DNA from 3 places in the Hymenobacter cellulosivorans genome. Region 3 is predicted to be linked to each of the others. Evidence: riboswitches for the same ligand, from Rfam matches in the RefSeq annotation. Region 3 holds a riboswitch; each other region holds the start of a gene.
The links. Region 3 has a riboswitch for S-adenosylmethionine ahead of MUN80_RS09720 (phosphoadenylyl-sulfate reductase). Riboswitches for the same ligand answer to the same signal wherever they lie in the genome.
Positions count from the first base shown of each region.

Region 1: it holds a riboswitch for S-adenosylmethionine, as region 3 does, so the genes downstream of both, MUN80_RS01590 (O-acetylhomoserine aminocarboxypropyltransferase/cysteine synthase family protein) here and MUN80_RS09720 (phosphoadenylyl-sulfate reductase) in region 3, are expected to answer to the same signal.
Region 2: it holds a riboswitch for S-adenosylmethionine, as region 3 does, so the genes downstream of both, MUN80_RS15005 (amino acid permease) here and MUN80_RS09720 (phosphoadenylyl-sulfate reductase) in region 3, are expected to answer to the same signal.

Region 1 is NZ_CP095049.1:347,447-350,715, forward strand. It holds gene MUN80_RS01580 (hypothetical protein) at 1-247, opposite strand, end outside; gene MUN80_RS01585 (LysM peptidoglycan-binding domain-containing protein) at 474-782, shown strand; SAM riboswitch class I at 960-1,072, shown strand; gene MUN80_RS01590 (O-acetylhomoserine aminocarboxypropyltransferase/cysteine synthase family protein) at 1,455-2,840, shown strand; gene MUN80_RS01595 (homoserine O-acetyltransferase family protein) at 3,105-3,269, shown strand, end outside.
Region 2 is NZ_CP095049.1:3,532,812-3,536,080, forward strand. It holds gene MUN80_RS15000 (TIGR02117 family protein) at 1-330, opposite strand, end outside; SAM riboswitch class I at 816-909, shown strand; gene MUN80_RS15005 (amino acid permease) at 1,226-2,674, shown strand; gene MUN80_RS15010 (lipopolysaccharide biosynthesis protein) at 3,025-3,269, opposite strand, start outside.
Region 3 is NZ_CP095049.1:2,299,689-2,302,957, forward strand. It holds gene cysD (sulfate adenylyltransferase subunit CysD) at 1-874, opposite strand, end outside; gene MUN80_RS09720 (phosphoadenylyl-sulfate reductase) at 940-1,701, opposite strand; SAM riboswitch class I at 1,983-2,073, opposite strand; gene pbpC (penicillin-binding protein 1C) at 2,422-3,269, opposite strand, start outside.

The DNA.
Region 1 (3,269 bases), 2.0 Mb from region 3:
GTGAAGTCATGTTGTACTGACCGTTGGCGAAGAACGTAAGCCGCTCGTCTTCCTGGGCGTCGGTCTGTTTCACTTTCTCGCCGCCGGCGCTGAGCTCTTTGTCAGTTTTCCAGACCTTGCTCTCCGTACCGTAGAGCATATTTACGCCTTCAACTTTACCTTCCTTGCTACCGCAGGCAGACAGGAACAGAACGGCCAGCGTCAGCAGGCTGGCGAGTAAGCGAAAGGAAGTGGGGAGAGTTTTCATGAGGAAAGAAAGGGTTTTGGGGAAGGACAAAAACAACCCGCCGCCGCCCAAATAGCGGCTAGCGTTGCGGTTCTTACGGGGCAGAAGCTAAAGAGTTAAGCCTAGCACGGCTGGGCTTAGGCGGCCACAACCAATTTCAACCCCGGGGCGTAATAGCCCCTGATACCGTGGCCGTCAGGCACATGCGGTACTGCCACTCTCCCCTCACCTTAACCGACACATACTCATGGGACTGTTCGATTTCCTCAGCAATAAAGGCGAAGAAAAACCGGTTCAACCCGCCGCCAAGCCCGCCGCCGGTGGCACCGATTTTTTCGGAAATAATAATGCCGCTGCCAACCCCACGGCGCAACCCGCCGCCGCAAAAGGCGACTCTTACACTGTGGTAAGTGGAGATTCACTCTCCAAGATTGCCAAAAACCACTACGGTGACGCCTCGAAGTGGCACCAGATTTACGAAGCAAACAAAGCTATTATTGGCGCTAACCCCGACCATATCGAAGTGGGTCAGCAGCTTACGTTACCTACCCTTTAGGTCCTTTTTTGCAGAAAAAGGTTGGAAACGCCGCCCGAGCTTCGGGCGGCGTTTTTTTCTGCCTGCTTTTTTGGAAAAGCAAAAAAACTTTTCGCAGAATTTGGTCTTCTCAATTCCATCTGTACATTTGCAGTCACCAACCCGGTACTCTCCCAGAACGATGGGACAGTTTGAAAGAATTTATACAGAAGCGGCGAGAGAACAGGCTCCCTGACCCGCTGGCAACCTTCATCTGATGAAAGGTGCCAATTCCTGCCCGCCCGGCGTAAGGCCCGCGGGAGCTATAAGTCGAGTACCATGGAAAACAACCCCGCTTCCGCTTTCATCTCCCCATCCGCTGCAGCCGCCTCTGTGCCCGCTGCCTCGCCGATGGGTTTGCGCGTTTTCGCCGCTGGGTTTTCGCCCCGGCTGGCCGCACGAATGCGAATGTGCAGTTGGTCCACGTGTTGTTGCTGTTGCTAGCCCACTGAGCGCCTAGCTTCTCCCCTTTCTCCTTTTTTCTGGCTTTCCCACCGTGTGCGGCCACTTGCTGGTGCACTTCGGCGCAGGGTCTGGCCGGGCTCCGCTGCAGCCTTTTGGGGCTCCGGATGCCTTCCTGGTTGCCGTCGCCATGACTCCAACCAGCTGACAATCTGAAACTTCATTTCAAAGACTTCTTAACTCAGCCGTATCATGTCCACGCAAGCCCTGCAATTCGAGACCCTGCAACTTCACGCCGGCCAGCAGCCCGACCCCGTAACCGGAGCCCGCGCCGTACCGCTTTACCAAACGACTTCCTATGTTTTCAAGAACGCCGAGCACGGGGCCAACCTGTTTGCGCTGAAGGAGTTTGGCAACATCTACACCCGGCTGATGAACCCCACCACCGACGTGTTTGAGCAGCGCGTAGCGGCGTTGGAAGGCGGAGTAGCGGCCCTAGCCACGGGCTCGGGGCAGGCGGCACAGTTTATTGCCCTGAACAACATCCTGCAGGCCGGCGACAATTTTGTAAGCAGCTCCCACCTCTATGGCGGCACGTACAACCAGTTTAAAGTGGCTTTCAAGCGCCTGGGCATCGAAGTGCGCTTTGCCGACGGCGACAACCCGGCTTCGTTTGAGCAGCTGATTGACGAGAGCACCAAGGCTATTTACCTCGAAACCATCGGCAACCCGAGCTTCAGCATTCCGGACTTTGAGCGGATTGCGGCCATTGCCGAAAAGCACGACCTGCCGCTGGTTGTCGACAATACCTTCGGGGCGGGCGGCTACCTGTTCCGGCCCCTGGAGCACGGCGCCCACATTGTGGTAGAATCGGCCACGAAGTGGATTGGCGGGCACGGCACCAGCATCGGCGGCGTGATTGTGGACGGCGGCAAGTACGACTTCGGCAACGGCAAGTTTCCGCAGTTCACCGAGCCCTCGGAAGGCTACCACGGCTTGGTATTCAACGACGTGTTCGGCAAGAATGGGCCGTTTGGCAACATTGCCTTCATCATCCGGGCCCGTGTGGAAGGCCTGCGCGACTTCGGTCCGGCCATCAGCCCCTTCAACTCCTGGCAGCTGCTCATCGGCCTCGAAACCCTGAGTTTGCGCGTCGACCGCACCGTGGAAAACGCCCTGCGCATTGCCACCTGGCTGGAGCAGCACCCGCAGGTGGAGAGTGTGAATTATCCGGGCCTAAAGAGCAGCCCCTACCACGCCTTGGCCCAGAAATACCTGAAGCGCGGCTACGGCGGCGTACTGACTTTCAGCATCAAAGGCAGCAAGGAAACGGCCACCCAGTTTATCGACAACCTAAAGCTAGTGAGCCACCTGGCCAACGTGGGCGACGCCAAGACGCTGATTATTCAACCCTCGGCTACCACCCACCAGCAGCTTTCGGAGGAAGAGCAGCGCGCTGCCGGCGTGACGCCCACTTCGCTGCGCCTGTCGGTAGGTATTGAACATTTCGAAGACATCCGCGCAGACTTGGCCCAGGCCTTCGACGCCGTGCGCAACGCTGCCCCCACGACTTCCGACGACGAGGAAGACGCCGTGGTGCAGCCCGAAGTAGAACACGCTGCCCCGCTGGAGGTCTAAAGTAGAGAGGAGACTTGGCGGGCAATGAGAGTGGCCCGTCTGCTCCGGCTACGGCAGCGCCGTGAATGGCAGGATGAGGAGTTGTGAGAGAGGAATCATCCTGACCATTCCGCAATAGCCCGGGTTGAGCCGGCAGAGGTCCACCAAAACCTTCATTGGGTGGGACTGATGCAAGACGGACCAGCCGGCTCAGCCCGCGCGCTATTGCATTGATATTAAAGCCCGCCGCTTACCAGCGGGCTGCCCAACCCGACCTATTGCCTCATGAATCAGCCTCGGCTTTTGAACCTTCCGGCGGGACTCGTGCTCGAAAGTGGCGCGACGCTGGCTCCGGTGCAGATAGCCTACCACACCTTCGGCACGCTCAACGAAGCCCGAGACAATGTGGTATGGGTGTGCCATGCCCTGACGGCCAATGCCGACGTGCTC
Region 2 (3,269 bases), 1.2 Mb from region 3:
CTCGGCCCAGGTGGGCGTGTCGAGGTAAAAGCCCTTGTCGCCCCAGCCGAAGCCCACGTACTGGGCCGACGCGTCGCGGGCGGGCGTGTTGTCGAAGGGCACCAGCGTGGTCCAGTCGATGTAGCGGGTGCGCACCGGCGTCACAATGTCGGTGTGCACGCCGTTGGAGAGGATGTAGATGTCCACGTCTTCGGCCGGGTCCTGGTCCTGGGCGTTGACCGGAATGCGGGACAAGGCAAACGAGGAGGCGACGTAGAGGCCGGCCACGGCCACGAGGGAGCCAAGGGTGTAGCCGGTTATTTTCAGGGCGGTTTTTACTCCGGGGTGCATAGGGTGCAGAAGGGCCGGGGCGGTAGCTGTAAGCAGCTGGCAGTGTAAAAAGCCGCCGCCCGGCCGGTGAGGATGAACGAGGAAGACAAGCAAAACGGCTAACCAGCGCCCAGGCGCCGAAACCGTACCGACACCTACTGCTTTTGCCCGCATTAGGTTAAGCTGCGGCAGGAGCGGGCCGGCTAGGGCAGGTAACGCAGCGGGGGCTTGGTTGAAACAAGGGAACGTCCTTCCGAGTGCAGGGAGGAACCGCGCGTGCTGCCGTTGCAATAGTAATACAATTGCCTTTGCACGTGAGATGTCTCGCTTCGCTCGACATGACGTTTTTATTGCTCCCGGCCCACTCCCAATGGGTTCCCGGCCGCGGTGGCTGCCCAGGCGGACTGCCTGGCACGCCTTCCGGTGGTGAATTTAGCGGCCCGGTTGCAAATCCGGCCCGGGCCGCGCTACCTTTGCGCCATCAATTCTTTCTGCCCAAAGGATTGTTTTTATACAGAGGCGCTGAGAGACAGGCTCCGCGAAGCGCCGGCAACCCCCCGCCCCCTGGCGGAACGGTGCCAATTCCTGCCCATATAAAAACAAGTTGCCGTGGATTGCTTCCCCCGCCTGCCCGTTGCTGTTTGTGTTGCCGCCGTATCTGCTGCGTCCCTGGTGACTGTAGCCGGCAAGCACGGGTGTTGTTGCTGTTGCTGAAGCGCCGGGCACTAGCCCCTGCGGCCCCCGTGCCGCCCGGCTCCCGCGTCTGCGGAGCCATTGCCTCGTAATCTTTTCTATCTCCGGTTGTGGCCGGGCTCTGCGCCGTTGCGCGGGCCGGCCGTTGTTGCAGCAGCGGCTGGGCCGCAGCCGGAACCTTCTTCACCTCTGAGCGGGCTGCGGCGCGTTCCTACCTCTTTTTATGCTTAAAAAATCACTGGAGCTGCTTCGCATCGAGGCGGCCGAAACGGGAGCCGGTACCCTCAAGCGCAGCCTGGGCGGCTTTAGCCTGGTGGCCATCGGCATCGGAGTTATTATCGGGGCGGGCTTGTTCTCGCTCACCGGCATTGCCGCCGCCAACAACGCCGGCCCGGCCGTCACCTTGTCTTTTCTGGTAGCCGCCGTGGGCTGCGCCTTTTCGGCCTTGTGCTACGCCGAGTTTGCCTCCATGGTGCCCGTTGCCGGCTCGGCCTACACCTATTCCTACGCTACGATGGGCGAGCTGTTTGCCTGGATTATCGGCTGGGATTTGATTCTGGAGTACTCGGTGGGAGCCGCCACGGTGGCCATCAGCTGGTCGCAGTACCTGGTCAAGGTGCTCGACAAGTTCAACCTGCACATTCCGCCCCAACTGGTGATGTCGCCCTTCGAAACGGCCAAGCTGGCCGATGGCGGCACCGTCACGGGCCTGGTCAACATCCCGGCCATGCTCATCGTGCTGGCTATTACGGCCATCATCATCCGGGGTACCTCGGGCTCGGCCTGGTTCAATGCCCTGGTCGTGACTTTGAAGGTGGCCGTCGTGCTGGTGTTCATTGCCTTGGGCTGGCAATACATTGACCCCGCCAACTACCAACCCTACATCCCCCAGAACACGGGCACGTTCGGCGAGTTTGGCTGGAGCGGCATCCTGCGCGGGGCCGGGGTCGTGTTCTTCGTCTTTATCGGCTTCGATATCGTGGCCACGATGGCCCAGGAAACCAAGAACCCGCAGCGCAACATGCCCATCGGCATTATCGGGTCCTTGCTGGTATGCACCGTGCTCTTCATTCTCTTCGGGCACGTGCTGACGGGCGTGGCCAACTATACCGAATTTAAAAACAGCGCCGCCCCAGTGGCTATTGCCATCGAAAAGACGCCCTACGGCTGGTTGTCCTCGGCCATTATCATCGCCATTCTCATCGGCTATACCTCTGTTATCCTGGTCGATTTGATGGGGCAGAGCCGGGTGTTCTTCTCCATGTCCAAGGACGGGCTCCTACCCAAAGTCTTTGCCGAGGTACACCCCACATTCAGCACCCCGCACAAGTCCAACCTGCTGCTGGGGGCCTTTATCAGCCTGTTTGCCGGCTTCGTGCCCATCTCCGTGGTGGGCGAAATGACCAGTATCGGGACCCTACTGGCTTTCGTGATGGTGTGCCTGGGCGTGCTGATTATGCGCAAAAAAGAACCCAACGCTCCGCGCGGCTTCCGCACGCCCTGGGTGCCGGTGGTGCCTATCCTGGGCATTCTGACCTGCGTGCTGATGATGATTTCGCTGCCCCTCGACACCTGGTTGCGGCTCTTCGTGTGGCTGGCCATCGGCCTGGCCATCTACTACGGCTACGGTAAGAAGCACAGCAAGCTGGGCCAGGAGCAGGGCCAAGGGTAGGCGTATCCTAGCGGCTTGGTGGGCACCTCGCACGCGTGCGGAGCGCTGGTCAAGGGCTCGGCAGGCATTCCGCACGCGTGCAAAACTGTTTTTAAGGCCTTGGGAGGCATTCTGCACGCGTGCGGAACGCCTCCCAAGGCCTTTTTAGTGGCTCTTCACCGGTGCAGGCTGTCTGCCACGGCCTTGGGAAGCCTTCTTCACTGGTGAAGGGTGCCTCCCAGGGTCGTGGTGGGGCCTCTTCATCGGTGAAGAAGGTTTGGATGTACCGCGAAGTTTTACTTCGCGAGACGTTGAACGACCGTCGTGCTGACGGCGCCTACGCCTCGCGAAGTGGAACTTCGCGGTACAGCTTATTTGCGCAGCAGCTTTCGGAGCAACGGCTGGGCTTCGGGCACCAAGCCCAGCCCGAGCAAGGCCCCGCCGTAGAGCCCCGTCAGGACCGAGCCCCGCAGCAGCATGGTGAGCAGCTTGGAGGGCAAGGTGGGCAGCAGCCACACCAGCAGGCCGCTGCCGGCCGCCACGGCCAGCACCACCGGAATGCGCCAGGTAAAGGGTTGGAGCCGGTAGCTGTACCACACAAACCAGGTGCGGACCG
Region 3 (3,269 bases):
CTTCGGAGATGTTGTCGTCGAGGCGGGTGGCGCCCCGCTCACTGACTTTGGCGCTGAGCAGGTCTTCGATGATATCGTCGATAGTGGCCGCATCACTTTCCACGGCGGCGGTGCAGGTCGAGTCGCCGACGGTGCGGAAGCGCACTTGGCGCTCCACGATTTCGTCGGTTTCGTCGAGGCGCAGGTGCTCGTTGAGGCCGAGCAGCTGCCCGCTGGGCAGCACCACACAGGTGCGCGGGTGGCCGAAGTAGATGCTGGGCAGGGCAATGTTTTCGCGCTGAATGTAGCGCCACACGTCCAGCTCGGTCCAGTTGGAAATCGGGAACACGCGCACGTTTTCGCCGCGCTGAATCCGGCCGTTGTACACGTTCCAAAGCTCGGGGCGCTGGCGCTTGGGGTCCCACTGGCCGAACTCGTCGCGCACCGAGAAGATGCGCTCCTTGGCCCGGGCCTTTTCCTCGTCGCGCCGGGCCCCGCCAATGCAGGCATCAAACTGGAATTCCTCGATGGTTTCGAGCAGGGTGTAGGTTTGCAGCGGGTTGCGGCTGGGAAACTTGCCGCCCGGCTCGCGTAGGCGCTGCCGCTTGATGGTGTCTTCCACGCTACGTACGATGAGCTTTTCGCCCAATTGAGCCGCCAGCTCGTCGCGGAACTGGAGTACTTCGGGAAAGTTGTGGCCGGTATCCACGTGCACCAGCGGGAAGGGAAAGCGGCCGGGACGAAAGGCCTTTTCGGCCAGGCGCGTTAGCACAATCGAGTCTTTGCCCCCCGAAAACAGTAGGGCCGGGCGCTCAAACTGGCCCGCAACTTCCCGCAGAATATGAATGGCTTCGGCTTCCAGCCGGTCGAGGTAATCGAAGTGAGGGGTACTCATGCTCAGGTAAATCTTAAGTGCCGCGGCAGGCCCGATTGCCCGCTGATGTATAAATTGGATGCTGCTTACAGAGTCGAAGCGTTGACGGGCTCCACCACCGGGTCGGGGCCGTTGTGGGTGCTGTGCAGGCCACATTCCTTGGCCGATTGGTCTTCCCACCACCAGCGTCCGGCCCGGAAATCCTCGCCAGCTTTGATAGCCCGGGTGCAGGGCGCGCAGCCGATACTCACGAAGCCTTGCTGGTGCAGCGGGTTAAAGGGGATGCTGTGGGCATGCACAAAGTCCCAGCACTGCTCGAAAGTCCAGTCGAAAAGCGGATGAAACTTGATGAGCTGGTGGCCCGCGTCCCACTCCACCGCGTGCATATCCTGGCGGTTGGCCGACTGCTCGGCCCGGATGCCCGTAAACCAGGCCTGCTGCCCCAGCAAGGCCCGGCGCAGGGGCTCTACCTTCCGGATACCGCAGCATTCCTTGCGGTTTCCCACGCTTTCGTAGAAGCTGTTTGGGCCTTTTTCGAGCAAAAGCTGTTCGACGGCCGACTGCTGCGGAAAGTAAGGCTCAATGGATTTGCCGTAGCGCAGCAAGGTTTTATTCCAGGTGGAGTAGGTCTCCTGGAAGTTGCGGGCCGTATCCAGCGTGAAAACCTTGATAGGCAGGTTATGCTCGAAAATCAGGTGGGTAATAATCTGGTCTTCAAGGCCGAAGGAAGTCGAGAAAATGGCGGTGCCGGGAAACTGGGCGGCTACTTCCGCGAGTATTTCCGCGGCGGAAAGCCCGGCGAGCTGTTGGCGCAGGCGCGTAACCAGCGCCTCAGAGGCTACTTGCATGTTTCGAAGAGGATGTGGTTTTTCCGGGAGGAAAAGCCGGCGGCGTGGAGAGCCTGGGCGCAGCGGAGTTGTGCGAAATCAGGCAGACTATCCTGCGGTAGTCGGGAAAGGGTGGTGCGAAGTCAGCTTAGCGGGCTGAACGTCGGCACGGGCAGGAAGAAAAAGGGGGCGTGACCTGCTAGCAACACCGACAGCACATCATGCCACAACATCCAGGCTGTAGAGCAGCGGAGGTGGGAGAGAGTGTGCGGGCGTTGGACAAGGTTTTCACGACGTTGTTGTTTTTATATGGTCAGGACTTGGCACCGTTCCGCATTTGCGGTGGTTGCCGGCGCTTCGTCGAGCCTGTCTCTCCACGCCTCTGTATAAAAACAATCCTTTGATGGGTAAAGAATTGACTCTGCAAAGGTAATAGCAGGAGTTTTATAATTGCAAGTTATAGTGAAAGGAAGTAATAATGTTTGTGTGAATTGCTATGCATCAATTTGTATACTAGAACGTTGAATAGCGAAAGCAGGGGATAGTGCTATAAACTTACATTATAACTTTAGGTAATAATGCGAATGCCATTCGGCTATGATTTTTGACTGGTTTTATGTGTTTAAATAGGGATAGGGCCATATTCGGCATCGGTTGGTAGACTGACACACTGCCAAAAAGTAGGTGGGGCAGAATTGTCAACCGACAAGAAAGTCTGCTGCCGGATGTGTGGCTGGAGCGCTACAGCTCATTCACCACAATCTGAATATTAGTGTTGCGGCCGTGGTCATCGGCGCAGGAAATTTTCAGTACGCCGGCTGACGGCCGGAAAAACACCCGCTCGGTAGCCGCCGCCGTACGCAAAAATTGGTCGTTGATGTACCACGACACCTGGCGCACCTCGTTGTCGGTGGCGCAGCTGAGCAAGAGTTGCTGCTGCTCACCTTTGTTAAGTACGTACTCGGTATTGGCCAGGGGCGAAGTGATGCTGGGCGCCTTTTCCCGGCCCCCGCGCACAAGCTGGCAGCCGGGATTGTGGGGTGGCAGGCGGCGGTAAGGAATACCCTGGGCTTCTTTAAACGCCGCTACTTCGGGCAGCAGATTCGGGTATAACTCACGCCGGAAGCCAGCCGCCGGCGCGCAGGCCCGGCAGTAAGTGTATTGGCCATCGGCGGAGAGCAGCACCTCTTTCTGATGCTGGCAGCGCAGGCTAGCCGACACGCCCGGTAGGAAGTAGTCGATAATTTGGTTGGGGCAATTCTCGCCGGGCGGGCGGCCGGTTTCGGCGCATACTAGCCGGAAGTCGAGGCTGGCCGGGGGCTGAAACCAGTTGTTGGGTGAATTGTAGGCCACAGCGTTGAACAGGTCGAAGAGTAGGGGCGTGGCAATATCGGAGCCCGTAAGGGCCGGGCTGCCCTGCCCGCTGAAGTTGCCGACCCACACCCCGATGGTGTACTCTTTATTATAGCCAATGCTCCAGGCGTCGCGGCGGCCGTAGCTGGTGCCGGTTTTCCAGGCAATTTTGGGCAGCCGGACGCTGGTTTCGTAACCCACGGGCAAGTCGGGGCGGGTGAGCTGGGCCAGAATAT